Regions from separate parts of the Labrenzia sp. CP4 genome, predicted to be linked through region 4. Evidence: predicted binding sites of a transcription regulator. Region 4 holds the regulator's gene; each other region holds the start of a gene.
The links. Region 4 encodes PhoB, which activates phosphate uptake and scavenging genes when phosphate is short. Its sites were predicted from a motif close to TGTCATNNANCTGTCAT; they were not measured.
Positions count from the first base shown of each region.

Region 1 (3,316 bases), 1.4 Mb from region 4:
GTGAAGGCGCGAATTCGTCCTTGAGCGCGTCGCGCACGCTGTCGGACCAGGTGCGCACCATGTCGGCAACGGCGGCCTCCAGCTCTTCCTGCTGGGGCGTCGGCGTTTCCCCGCGATCGCGGCCGATGATGTAGTGAACCCGCGCCAGCGGACCTTCTGGATAGGTAACGTACCAGGCCGACACGCGTCCTTCATAGACCGAGGCCAGATAGGTGCCGACGTTCAGGCGAACTTCGGTGGAATAGCGGTCACGCGGGACGAAGACCAGAATGGAGACATAGCGGTCGAATTTGTCCGGGCGGGACAGCACGCGAATGCGCGGGCGCTCGTCCAGCTGCAGGATGGCGATGGAAAAGTCGAACAGGCGCTCCCGTTCGATCTGGAACAGCTCGTCACGCGGGAAAGCTTCCAGAACGTTGCGGAGGGCGCGACCGGAATGGCTTTCCGACCCGTAGCCGGCGCGGGCCAGAACGCTGGCAACCTTGCGGCGCAGGAACGGGATGGTGCTGGTCGGTTCGGTATAGGCGGTCGAGGCGAACAGGCCGACGATGCGCAGCTCGCCGTTCATGTTGCCTTCGTCGTCATAGAGCTTGGCGCCGACGTAATCCATGTGCACGCGCCGGTGCACGGTGCTCTTCACGTTGGCCTTGGCAATGATCAGCGGTTCGGGTTTCTTCAGGAACTCGCGAATTTCCGGCGTGATCTGCACGAACTCCGTGCCGCGGCGGAGAACGCGCACATCCGGGTCGGACAAGAGGCCGAGGCCCGTGCCCTCATGGGGGGAAAGCTCGCCCTCCTCGACGCCGCCTTCGAACATGTATTCGCGCATGCCGAGGAAAATGAAGTTGTCGTTCTCCATCCACTCCAGGAAGTGGATTGCCTCCCACAACTCGTCGCTGCTGCCGGGGATTTGCGTGGTCTTGTAGGTGTCGATGGCCTCCGCCAGGCGTTCCTGCATCGGCTTGAAGTCCGACACGACGGCGCGGACATCGGACAGAACCTTGTCGAGCCGTGCCTTGAGGGCTGCGCGGGCTTCGGGCGAATCAATCCGTGTCACGTGGATATGGATGAGGCTTTCCTGCCGGTCGGTCCGCTTCGGTGGTTTCTTGCGGGCCGTGGCGCTTGTCAGTTTGCCGTTGTCATCCCGTTCCACGATGAAGATCGGGTGCAGGACCAGATGCACTTCGATCTTGCTTTCCTGCAGCTCGTCCATGACGGAATCGACCAGGAAGGGCATGTTGTCGTTGACGATCTCGATAATCGAGACGCCCTTGACCTTGCTGCCCTGGGCCTTGAACGCCGGATCGGCGATGCTGACACGATGCGTGCCGAGTTCGTGGTTCTGGAAATCCTGCCAGGCGTCCCGGGCAAAGCCGGTCAGCTCTTCCGCGGTGTAGGCCACCAGGTCTTCCGCTGCGCCCCGGTCATAAAAGGCGCGGGAAAACTCGGCGAGAGCCGGATCTTCCTGATTCAAGGTTGCTTGGACCGCGTCGATGAGTTTGAGTTTCTCGACGTCGTGTTTGTCCGGCATTTTCCATCCCCTTAGGCGATCGTATGGTTTGGCTCTGTCGCTCGCTCGTTCTAAGACTTAAGTTCATATTTCAGCGACATAAACGGTTTCATGACGGGAGGAGCAAATTGTCAAGTAAAGTCACGGCCTTGCAAATCGATTCAAATGTAACATTGAGTGAAAAGACACAGGCTTATTTCGACTTGTGCCAAGAGAAGCTGGGTCTCGTTCCCAACGTCCTCAAGGCATATGCGTTCGACGAAACGAAGCTGCGCGCCTTCACCGACATGTACAACGACCTCATGCTGGGCGAATGTACACTCTCCAAGCTCGAGAGAGAGATGATTGCCGTTGCGGTATCAGCGGTCAACCGCTGTTTTTATTGTCTTACGGCTCATGGTGCTGCGGTGCGCGAGCTTTCCGGGGACCCCGTGCTGGGTGAACTGATGGTGATGAACTACCGCGTTGCGGACCTTTCGCCAAAGCAGCGGGCGATGCTCGACTTCGCCGTCAAGTTGACGGAGAAGCCGGCGGAAATCGTGGAAAGCGACCGGCAAGCCCTGCGCGATGTCGGGTTTACGGATCGCGACATCTGGGACATCGCCTCGGTAACGGGCTTCTTCAACATGTCAAACAGGGTGGCTGCGGCGTCCGACATGCGCCCGAATGATGAGTATCACTCAAGGGCCCGTTGAGATAACGGAGCGTCGCGCGGCGGTGACAAGCCGCGCGATTGGGTGTATGACGCTTTCGATTTTGCACCGATCTGCCTGACGGCTTTCGGGCCCTGGGGTTCGAAACTGGCGGCGATCATGAGAGGGAGAGGAACGGGCGATGGTTGCGCGCGTGTTTATTGATGGTGAAGCCGGTACGACGGGTCTGCAGATCCGCGAGCGCCTTGCCATGCGCCGCGACCTTGAGCTGATCTCCATTCCGGACGAAAGCCGGAAGGATCCGGCTGCCCGGGCCGACTACCTCAACAAGGCCGATATTGCCATTCTTTGCCTGCCGGATGCGGCGGCCAAGGAAAGCGTTGCCCTGATCGAGAACGACACCACCCGTGTGATTGATGCTTCCAGCGCCCACCGGGTTGCCGAGGGCTGGGCCTACGGTTTTGCCGAAATGGACCTCGACCAGGCCGACATCATCGCCGCAGCCATGCGCGTTGCCAATCCGGGCTGCTGGCCGCAAGGCCTGATCGCGGCGGTTCGTCCGCTGATTGCCGCGGAGCTGCTGCCGACGGACTTCAACCTGACCTATTTCGGCATCTCCGGGTATTCCGGTGGTGGCAAGGGCATGATTGCCGATTACGAAGCCGCCGGAACCAGCGCAAATTCGTTTGCGCCCTATGCGCTCGGGTTCAATCACAAGCATCTTCCGGAAATGACGGAATACGGCCTGCTCGACGCAGCTCCACTGTTCACTCCGACTGTCGGAGATTTCTACAAGGGCATGCTGACGGTGGTTCCGTTGAACCTGGCAGGCCTCGCCAAGGTGCCGACGGGCGAGCAGCTGCATGCGGCGATCGCCGATCATTTCGCTTCGGCACCCGGCGGTTTTGTCGAGGTCGCGCCGCTGGAAGCGCTCGAAAAATCCGACAGCCTCAACCCGCAGGCGCTCAACGACACCAACAAGCTGCATCTGCACGTCTTTGCAAATGACGCCAGGGCGCAGGCTGCGATCGTTGCCGTCTACGACAACCTGGGCAAGGGCGCGTCCGGTGCTGCGGTCCAGAACCTCAATCTGATGCTCGGTGTCGATCAGACAACCAGCCTTGCCGCGTAAGCGGCATCCGTTTTCAGGCCT
Region 1 covers NZ_CP011927.1:282,011-285,326, forward strand. Annotated here, with positions in the region: gene ACP90_RS01340 (NAD-glutamate dehydrogenase) at 1-1,531, opposite strand, end outside; gene ACP90_RS01345 (peroxidase-related enzyme) at 1,639-2,205, shown strand; gene argC (N-acetyl-gamma-glutamyl-phosphate reductase) at 2,345-3,295, shown strand.
Region 1: the regulator PhoB is predicted to act here: its motif matches at 1,611-1,627, upstream of ACP90_RS01340 (NAD-glutamate dehydrogenase).

Region 2 (3,316 bases), 2.2 Mb from region 4:
GCGAAGACCGTGGTCGAGACGAGGTTTACCCGGAGGGTTGACCGGCGGGCGGCAGCATAATCGATTTCGAACCGGTCAATGGCAGGGGAGAGCGCTGTCATGCCTCTAGTTCCAATGATTTTAGGCAGGAGGCGCTGACGCCGCAGCGTTCTGCGCCACAAGTTTTTCCAGGCGTCATCCCGGGAGACGCGAAGTGCCGCCCGAGATGACGATGGTCGGGTCGTCGGGTGGAACCCGGATCAGCCGGTTTCCTCCCTCGCTCTGAAAAGTCAGCCGCCGCGGCGCTGTTTCTTCAGCCAGTCGCGCATTTCGACGATCCACTGGTAACGGTCGTGATCAACCTCGATCCACGCTTCCTGGGTGCTGTCTTCGCCGCCGGTCATTTCGATGAAGGCCAGCGTATCCTTTTCCGGGATTTCCATGACTGCGGTGCGCATGGCATCGATCAGGCCCTTAGGCAGGTTGCTGCGGGCGGCCAGCGGACCGGAAGTGATTTCCGGTGATTTCCAGATGGTGCAGATCGAGTCCTTCTCGATCATGCCTTTGGTGACCATGCGCTGCGGAATGCCGTCTTCCTCGTTGGTGATGTAGGTAGCGGCAGCGTCATACTGCTTGTTGTAGACACCAAGCACACCGGTTTCATGGGCCCCGGAGAAGGGAATGGCACCGAAATAGGTTTTCGGCTCGTAGCCCTGTTTGCTGAGGTTGAAGTATGGCACCGCATAACCGGACGTGCTGTCCGGGTCGGCAAATGCCAGTGTCTTGCCTTTCAGGTCCTCAAGGGTCTTGTAGCCGCTGTCGCAACGCACGGCGACGACCGAGAAATAACCGGTGGAACCGTCCTTCTGCAGGCGGGAGACAAGTGGAACGACACCGCCGTTGGTTTCCGTGTAGGCAGCGGCATAGGAAGACGAACCGAAGAAGGCGAATTCGATCTGGTCGGCCGCCATGGCCTGGATCACGCCGTCATAGGATCCGGCGGTGAAGATTTCGACATCAACGCCGAGTTCGTTCTCCAGGTACTTTTCGAAAGGCGTGTAACGGGCGATCCGGTCTTTTTCGTTTTCACCGGAAAGAATGCCGAACTTGACTGTCTTGTACTGGTCCTTCCAGCTGTCCGCCACGGCCGGGGAGGCTGCAAGAACGGCAGCGGAAACGGCTGCTGCAAAAATGGCCTTCATCTCAAGTCTCCTTTGGTGCCGGCAGATCCGGCGATTTGCGCGGCAAAGGCCGCTTCAAGAGCGAGAGCGGATGATCCGCTTCGCGAAGGTCAGGCCCCGACAGCCTTCATCGGCGGCCGGGAAGTGGTTGTCGAAAGGGAGGTGGAGGTGACTGCTTCGTTGATGTCACCGGAAAGATCGTCGGATCCGTAAATCTGCCGAACCCTTTCACTAGTCAGGGCGTCCGGCGTGCCGTCGAACTGAACCCGCCCGTCCTTCATTGCGATGATCCGGTCGCAGTAGGCACGGGCAGTGTCGAGCGTGTGCAGGTTGACCAGCACCGTAAGACCGTCCGTCCGGTTGATTTCGCGCAAGGCGTCCATCACACGGCTGGCGTTGGCCGGATCAAGTGAAGCAATCGGTTCGTCGGCCAGCATGATGCGCGGGTTCTGCACCAGCGCCTTGGCGATGGCGACGCGCTGCTGCTGTCCGCCGGAAAGGGTTCCCGCGCGTTGCAGCGCCTGGGGCACAAGGTCCAGCCGGTCCAGGGCTTCGATAGCGCGGGCGCGATCCTCGTCAGTGAAGGATCGTGTCATGGAGCGCAGGAACCCTGTGTGGGCGATGCGGCCAACCATGACATTGGTCAGCACATCCATGCGCTCGACGAGATTGAACTGCTGAAAGATCATGGCGCAGGACGCGCGCCAAAGGCGCAGATCGCGACCCTTCAGGGCCGTGATGTTCTTTCCCTCGTTGAGGATCGTCCCCCGGCTGGGGTCGGCCAGCCGGTTGATCATGCGCAGGAACGTGGACTTGCCGGCACCGGACCGGCCGATCACGCCGACCATCTGTCCCTTGGGAATGGCAAGGGAGACACTGTCCACCGCGGTCAGGTCTCCAAAGACTTTAGATAATTGCTCAATGACCAGCATCGGGCCCTCCGAAAAACGGAGAGCGAACTAGCAGACATGTGCCGAGAACAGATGTCTATACGATTATACTTTTATGAAGTTTTACGACAGAGGCATTGAGAAAATTTGCCGGAAAACAAATAAGATCAAGATTTGTCTGGAAGTTCGAAGTTAAAGAAATTTTCTGCTTCGTAGATCCATCTTTCTCTGATGTAAATTTCGTAAAATTTACATAATACGGTCACGTTCCGCGGCGCGCGTGTCGTTACGCTCCTGTTGCCTTGCCGGCTTTGTTTCGGCTGTCTGAGGAGTTCCTGTCATGCGCTTTTTGAAATCCGCCGCACTCGCGGCTGCCGTTCTTGCCGTTTCCCTGTCTTCTTCCCTGGCCGACACGTTCAAACTGGCCGTTACCGACGTGGAGGGCCTGGAGCGGCTGCAGGTTGAATGGGGGCCGTTCAAGAACGCCCTTGAAAATGCAACAGACCACACCTTCGAGTTTTTCCCGGTTACCAGCCGGACCGCAGCGGCTGAAGCCTTGCGCGCCCAACGCGTCGACTTTGTCGTAACCGGTCCTGCCGAGTACATCGTGATCAACAAACTGACCGAAGCCCGTCCGCTTATAGGTCTTGGCCGCCCGGATTACTTCTGTGCCGTCGTCGTACGAGCCGACAGCGGTTTCACGCGGCCGGCCGATCTCAAGGGCAAGAAGGTGGCCTTCGGTGATATCGGTTCCACTTCTAACATGCTGTGCCCGATGCAGCTGATGGCCGATTATGGCGTCGATCCGGTCAAGGACATCGAGAAGCTGCATACTTCGCGCAACATTGCGCATGAAGCCTTGAAGAAGGGTGATGTTGCCGCCATCGGGATCAATCACAATTCGTGGATTGGCACCCGCAACAAGGATGATAGCGTCCCGAACGGCTTTTTCCGGGTAATCGCCCGTTCCGGCGATCTGCCGAACGACATGATCATGGCCGGAGCCCATGTCGATCCCGCGACAGCGCAGAGCCTGCGTCAGGCGATCCTCGACAACAAGAAATCGATCATCGCCGCGATCCTGCAGCACGAGGAAAACGACAAGTATTCGGGCATGGATCTGGTGGCGATCGAAGATGGTGCCTATGACCTGGTGCGGTCCATGTACACCACCGCCGGTTTCCCGCAATACGACAAGTTCATCGGCGAATAATGGCGCAGCCTCTGCTCCAGTCCGCCGGCGCAATCGCGCCGGCGGTCCCAGCC
Region 2 covers NZ_CP011927.1:2,592,640-2,595,955, forward strand. Annotated here, with positions in the region: gene phnE (phosphonate ABC transporter, permease protein PhnE) at 1-101, opposite strand, end outside; gene phnD (phosphonate ABC transporter substrate-binding protein) at 270-1,181, opposite strand; gene phnC (phosphonate ABC transporter ATP-binding protein) at 1,271-2,092, opposite strand; gene ACP90_RS12060 (PhnD/SsuA/transferrin family substrate-binding protein) at 2,391-3,263, shown strand.
Region 2: the regulator PhoB is predicted to act here: its motif matches at 2,155-2,171, upstream of phnC (phosphonate ABC transporter ATP-binding protein).

Region 3 (3,316 bases), 2.6 Mb from region 4:
ATCGCAAGGTTCGAAACGCTGCCGAAGATCAGCTTCAACGCCGACAGCGAATTCGACCGCGCCGGCACCCTTAGCCCGGGCGCGCCATCTTACAGCCACTTCATCCGGCAAGACCCCTGATTTGCGGCAACCGGAAAAGACGAGACCGGATTTGTCCGCCTCCAATCCTCTTTTTCCTGTATCTGCCGGATGACGCTACCGCTTTTTCGGATAGAATACCGTTCATCCTATATTGGCCCAGCGGGGATTCGATGCGCCTCCTTTCTGCATTCGTCTTTGGTTTTGTTCTTCTGTCCGCACCTTCTGCCTGGAGTGCAAGCTGCGGCAATGGACCGGGTGGTTTTGAAGCCTGGAAACAGTCGTTCATTGCAAATTCCCAAAGCTACGGCCTCAAGAAAAGGGTCGTTGAACCGTCGTTGAAAAACGTGAAGTACAACAAGAAGGTGGTCTCGCTCGACCGGAACCAGAAATCCTTCAAGCTCAGCTTCAACCAGTTCTATGCCAAGCGGGTCAACAACGCGATGATCCGGCGTGGCAAGCAGCTCGGCAAGACCTACGCCCGCATCTTCCGTGGCATCGAAAAGAAATACGGCGTTCCCGCACCTGTACTTCTGGCGATCTGGGGGCTTGAAACCAACTACGGCAGCTTCTCCGGCAACATGCCGGTCCTGCAATCCCTTGCCACGCTGGCCTATGATTGCCGCCGGTCCGATTTCTTCACCGCCGAACTGGTCGCCGCACTCAAGATCGTGCAGGGCCGTGACATGCAGCCGGCCGAAATGAAAGGTGCCTGGGCCGGCGAACTCGGCCAGACCCAGTTTCTCGCCACCAGCTATGTCCGTTATGCGGTCGATTATGATCGCGACGGCCGCAAGGACCTGATCCGCTCCATTCCGGATGTGCTAGCTTCCACCGCAAATTATCTTGCCCAGAAAGGCTGGCGCCGCGGCCAGGGCTGGGGCCCGGGCACTGCCAATTACAACGTTCTCAAGCAATGGAACAAGGCCAGTGTCTACGTGGAAACGATCTCGGTCATGGCTGGCCAGATCAGCGAGTAGACCCAGCTCGACGGTCCATAAACCTGCTTGACAAAACTGACGATCCGGGCAGCAATTTGCGTCATACGGTTGTAATCCTTGCGGATCAAAACCGTGTGCCGCGGAAACATGCCGCCCGGCGGGCACCGGCAGCTATCGGTCCGGCACGCACTGTTCCGCAAGGCTAAGCGACACCAATCGCCGAGCGACCGAACAGGAGCCATTTCATGTCCAGTATCAAAGACTTTTCGATTTCACGGCGCACCCTTTTGATGGGCGCAGCGGCAACTGGCTTCACGGCAGCTCTGCACCCCTATTCGGTTCTGGCCAAGGAAGGTACGGCTCACCTTCGCCTGATGGAGACCACTGACCTCCATGTCCATGTTTTCCCTTACGACTATTACAGCGACAAACCTGTCGACACCGCCGGTCTCGCCCGGACAGCCACACTGATCCGCGATATCCGGAACGAGGCGACAAACTCGGTTCTGGTCGACAATGGCGACTTTCTGCAAGGCAACCCGATGGGGGACTATGTCGCCTATGAACGCGGCATGAGCGAAGGCGACCTGCACCCAGTCATCAAGGGCATGAACGTCCTTGAATTCGACGCGGCAACACTCGGCAACCACGAATTCAACTACGGTCTGGACTTCATGATGAAGGTGCTGGCCGGTGCCAATTTCCCCGTCGTCTGCGCAAATCTTGTCAAGGGCAGCATGCTGGCCGGCAACCCACGAGACGACGCCCTTTTCCTGAAGCCCTATGTGATCGTTGAAAAACAGGTCACCGACGGTGCCGGCAAGTCCTATCCGATCAAGATCGGCTTCATCGGCTTCGTGCCACCGCAGATCATGAACTGGGACCGCCGCCACCTGGAAGGCAACGCCAATGCACGTGACATTATCGAAACCGCCAAGGCCTTCGTCCCGGAAATGCGCGAACAGGGCTGCGACCTGGTAATCGCCCTCTCCCACTCGGGGATTGACGCCAACGATTATTCCGAAGGCATGGAAAACGCCTCCCTGCACCTTGCCGGCGTGGACGGGATCGACGCCGTCTTTACCGGTCACCAGCATCTGGTCTTCCCCGGTCCCCAGTATGAGGGACTGCCGGGTATCGACAGCGAGAAAGGCACGTTGTTCGGCAAGCCTGCCGCGATGGGCGGTTTCTGGGGCTCGCATCTGGGCGTCATCGACCTGATGATCGAGCGCGACGGCGACGGCTGGCGTGTCGCCAATTTCATGACCGAAGCACGCCCGATCTACGAAAAAGAAGGTCGAACCGTGACACCGCTGGTGGAGAGCCAGCAGGATGTACTCGATGCGGTGAAGGAAGATCACGAGGCAACCCTTGCCTATGTCCGCCGCCCCGTCGGCAAGACGTCGGCACCCTTGCATTCCTATTTCGCCCTCGTGGCCGACGACCCGAGCGTCCAGATCGTTTCAAAGGCGCAGATCTGGTACATCGAACAGATGCTGAAGGGTACGGAATGGGAAGGCCTGCCGGTTCTTTCCGCAGCAGCGCCTTTCAAGGCCGGCGGTCGTGGCGGCCCGGACTACTACACCGACGTTCCGGTCGGCGATGTCGCCATCAAGAACGTGGCCGATCTCTACCTGTATCCGAACACCATTCGCGCGGTCGCCATCAAGGGCAGCACGGTGAAGGAATGGCTGGAACGTTCAGCCGGAATTTTCCAGGAAGTCGAGCCGGGCAAGGCCGACCAGACACTGATCAACCCGGAGTTTCCAAGCTATAATTTCGATGTGATCGACGGTGTCACCTACCAGATAGACCTGAGCCAGCCATCGAAATACGACGCGAAAGGCGAAGTCCTCAATCCGGACGCCAGCCGCATCGTGAACCTGGAGTTCAACGGCGCACCCCTCGACCCTGAAGCAACCTTCGTGGTCGCGACCAACAATTACCGTGCAGGTGGCGGCGGCAATTTCCCCGGCATCAGCGACGACGTTGTCGTTTTCATCGGCCCGGACACCAATCGCGACGTCCTGGTGCGCTACATTGTCGAACAGGGCACGATCAACCCGTCGGCAGATGCCAACTGGTCGTTCAAACCGATGCCGGATACCAGCGTCCTGTTCGAAACCGGCCCGGGTGGCACGGAACACGCCGCCTCGGTGGAAGGGGTCAAGATTGAACCGGCAGGTGACGGCGCAGACGGCTTTGCCCGTTACAGGATCACGCTTTGAACGTCAGCACCTATTAACAAGCCCCGTCAGCCAAAATAGCGCCACAAAGAAATACAACCTGAAAGAGTT
Region 3 covers NZ_CP011927.1:2,228,358-2,231,673, reverse strand. Annotated here, with positions in the region: gene ACP90_RS10350 (NAD(P)H-dependent oxidoreductase) at 1-120, shown strand, start outside; gene ACP90_RS10345 (lytic murein transglycosylase) at 252-1,058, shown strand; gene ACP90_RS10340 (bifunctional 2',3'-cyclic-nucleotide 2'-phosphodiesterase/3'-nucleotidase) at 1,265-3,247, shown strand.
Region 3: the regulator PhoB is predicted to act here: its motif matches at 1,118-1,134, upstream of ACP90_RS10340 (bifunctional 2',3'-cyclic-nucleotide 2'-phosphodiesterase/3'-nucleotidase).

Region 4 (3,316 bases):
CGAGATCTCGTGAGGCAAATCACCAAGAGGCACTAGATCTGCCAGCATTAAGCGTGCTTGCGCATGCTTAACACGGGGTTAATGGCCGCAGGACGGTCAAACTAAAGGGTGCGGCAATGAGTTGGACAAACGAACGAGTTGAGCTTCTCAAAAAGCTTTGGGGCGGCGGCTTGAGCGCAAGCCAGATCGCAGGCGAACTGGGTGGTGTTACCCGTAACGCCGTGATCGGCAAGGTGCACCGCCTTGGCCTGTCCGGCCGCGCCAAGTCCACCTCTTCAAGCGCCAAGCCGCGCCGGCCGCGCACCGCAGCTCCTGCAACGGGTGCAGCGCCGAAGAAACCGACGACGTCACATCCGCAGTCGATCGGCGCAACGGCCCTGAAAGCAGACATCTCGCCGGCTCCAGTGGTGGCTGCCAAGCCGCGCGTAGAGCCGATTGCGGAGCTCGTTCCGATCTCGCAGCGGGCTACCATCCTGACGCTGACCGAGCGGACCTGCAAATGGCCGATTGGCGACCCGGCAACCGACGACTTCTACTTCTGCGGCCGCCAGTCCGATGCCGGCGTCCCCTACTGCGCTCATCACTGCAAGATCGCGTATCAGCCGGTCGCCGACCGCCGCCGCGACCGCAAGACGATGGCTCAGGCAGGCTGATAGTCTCGCACCGAAGCAGTTCATGAGAAAGCCCGCCAATTTGGCGGGCTTTTTTGTTTGGGCCTTCCATTGACCAGATGTCCGACCCCGACCAATGACCTCCCACAGCTTAATCACGGCACCGATCCATGCCGTTTCCGCCCCATCAAATCAAACCTTGTTTGACCGCTCCGCCACGACAGGGACCGCAGGATCAGCCCCGACACCGACACAACTGATGGGGTAGTCGCAGAAGAGAACCTTGCTCCGCGAAAGGCACAAAACCGCTGAGAAACAAAAAGCCCGCTTGAAAGCGGGCTCCTTAATTCCATTCTGCAAGTTGCCCTCAGGCGGTGGCAGAGGTGAACTGGTCATTGAAGGCGTATCCGGCACCACGGACGGTACGGATAGGATCCTTCGCCTTGCCCTTGTTCAGAGCCTTGCGCAAGCGACCGACGTGAACATCGACAGTGCGTTCGTCCACGTAGACATCGTGACCCCAGACCCCATCCAGCAGTTGTTCGCGGGAGAAGACACGACCAGGCGATGTCATCAGGAATTCCAGCAGGCGGAATTCCGTCGGCCCCAGGTGTATTTCCTTGGTGTTGCGGCGAACGCGGTGCGTTTCGCGATCCAGTTCGATATCGCCGGATCGCAACATGCTGGACACCACTTCCGGGCTTGCCCGGCGCAGGATGGCGCGCACGCGGGCCATCAATTCCGGTACCGAGAAGGGCTTGACCACGTAGTCGTCGGCACCGGTCGACAGGCCGCGGATGCGCTCTGCTTCCTCACCGCGTGCCGTCAGCATGATGACCGGCAGGCGCTCGGTATCCTCGCGCGCCCGCAGGCGGCGGCACAGTTCAATTCCGGACAGGCCCGGCAGCATCCAGTCGAGCAGCAACAGGTCCGGCAGGCTTTCCCGCAGGCGGATTTCCGCCTCGTCACCCCGGACACAGGACTCGACCGAGTACCCTTCCGCTTCCAAATTGTATCTCAATAGAAGGCTGAGCGGTTCTTCGTCTTCAACGATGAGCACCTTCGGCATACATCTCGCTCCAATTACCGCAACCGGCGCCGAAGCGCCGGCCGTTAAGATCTTCTGCAAATCCGACGATTACCAGCGGGTCAGACCGCGCCTGTTTCGTCGACCTTTGCCCGGTCTTCCGGCAAACGCTCGCCAGTGACCATGTAGTAGACGTTCTCGGCGATATTCGTCGCGTGATCGCCGATGCGCTCGATGTTCTTTGCGCAGAACAAGAGATGGACGCACTGGGTAATGACCCGCGGGTCTTCCATCATGTAGGTCAGGAGTTCGCGAAAGATCGACGTGTAGATCGCGTCGACCTCGGCGTCGGCTTCCTGAACCCGGCGGGCGGCTTCCGCATCCTTCCGGGCGTAGGCATCCAGCACCTGCTTGAGCTGCGAAAGAGCGAGTTCCGTCATGTGCTCCACACCGATCGCAAGCTTCTTCGACTGCAAGTCGCTGTCGATGGCGATGACGCGCTTGGCAACGTTCTTTGCAAGATCGCCAACACGCTCCAGGTCATTGGCAATGCGCGTTGCGGCGGTGATTTCACGCAGGTCCTGCCCCATCGGCTGGCGGCGGACGATCAGCTCGATCAGCTTCACTTCAAGTTCGTTGTAAAGGCTGTCCAGCCGGACATCGCCCTTGATCGTCGCCTTGGCAAGCTCCAGATCCTGCGACACCAGCGCGGACACCGCATCGGCGAAAGCCTTTTCGGCAATACCACCCATTTCGGCAACCTTGCCGGCCATGGCCGTCAGTTCGTCATCGTAAGCCGAGACTGTATGTTCAGACATCCTGTGTCCCCTTCAGAAACCTAAAAAATGCTTAGCCGAAGCGGCCCGTAATATAGTCCTGCGTACGCTTGTCCTTCGGATTGGTAAAGATGTCCTCCGTCAGACCTTCTTCAACCAAAATACCCAGGTGGAAGAACGCGGTACGCTGAGACACACGGGCAGCCTGCTGCATCGAGTGGGTCACGATCACGATGGTGAAGTTTTCCCGCAGTTCGTCGATCAGCTCTTCCACCTTCGCGGTCGCGATGGGGTCGAGCGCCGAGCACGGTTCGTCCATCAGGATCACTTCCGGGCTGACGGCAATCGCGCGGGCAATGCACAGACGCTGCTGCTGACCACCCGACATGCCGGTGCCCGGCTCGTCCAGACGGTTTTTGACTTCTTCCCAAAGCCCGGCCTTCTGCAGGCTGGAGGCAACGATTTCATCAAGCTCGGACTTGTTGCGGGCCAGACCATGGATCCGCGGACCGTAGGCAATGTTGTCGTAGATCGACTTGGGAAACGGGTTCGGCTTCTGGAACACCATGCCGACCTTGGCGCGCAGCTGTACGGGATCGACCTTGGGATCGTAGATGTCCTCACCGTCGATCTTGATCGACCCTTCCACACGGCAGATGTCGATGGTGTCGTTCATGCGGTTGATCGTCCGCAGGAACGTCGACTTGCCACACCCGGACGGACCGATGAAGGCAGTCACGGACCTCGGCTGGATCTCGATGTCCACGTCCTTGATGGCGTGGGTATCGCCATAATAGACCTGCACCTTGTTCGCGGAAATTTTGCTGTCGGTCATGGTTTTCGCCTGTTCAAAATTCGGCATCTCGTTCATCGGAGCAATCCTTACCAGCGGCGTTCAAACC
Region 4 covers NZ_CP011927.1:4,785,292-4,788,607, forward strand. Annotated here, with positions in the region: gene ACP90_RS21915 (GcrA family cell cycle regulator) at 117-653, shown strand; gene phoB (phosphate regulon transcriptional regulator PhoB) at 979-1,680, opposite strand; gene phoU (phosphate signaling complex protein PhoU) at 1,761-2,456, opposite strand; gene pstB (phosphate ABC transporter ATP-binding protein PstB) at 2,488-3,249, opposite strand; gene pstA (phosphate ABC transporter permease PstA) at 3,297-3,316, opposite strand, start outside.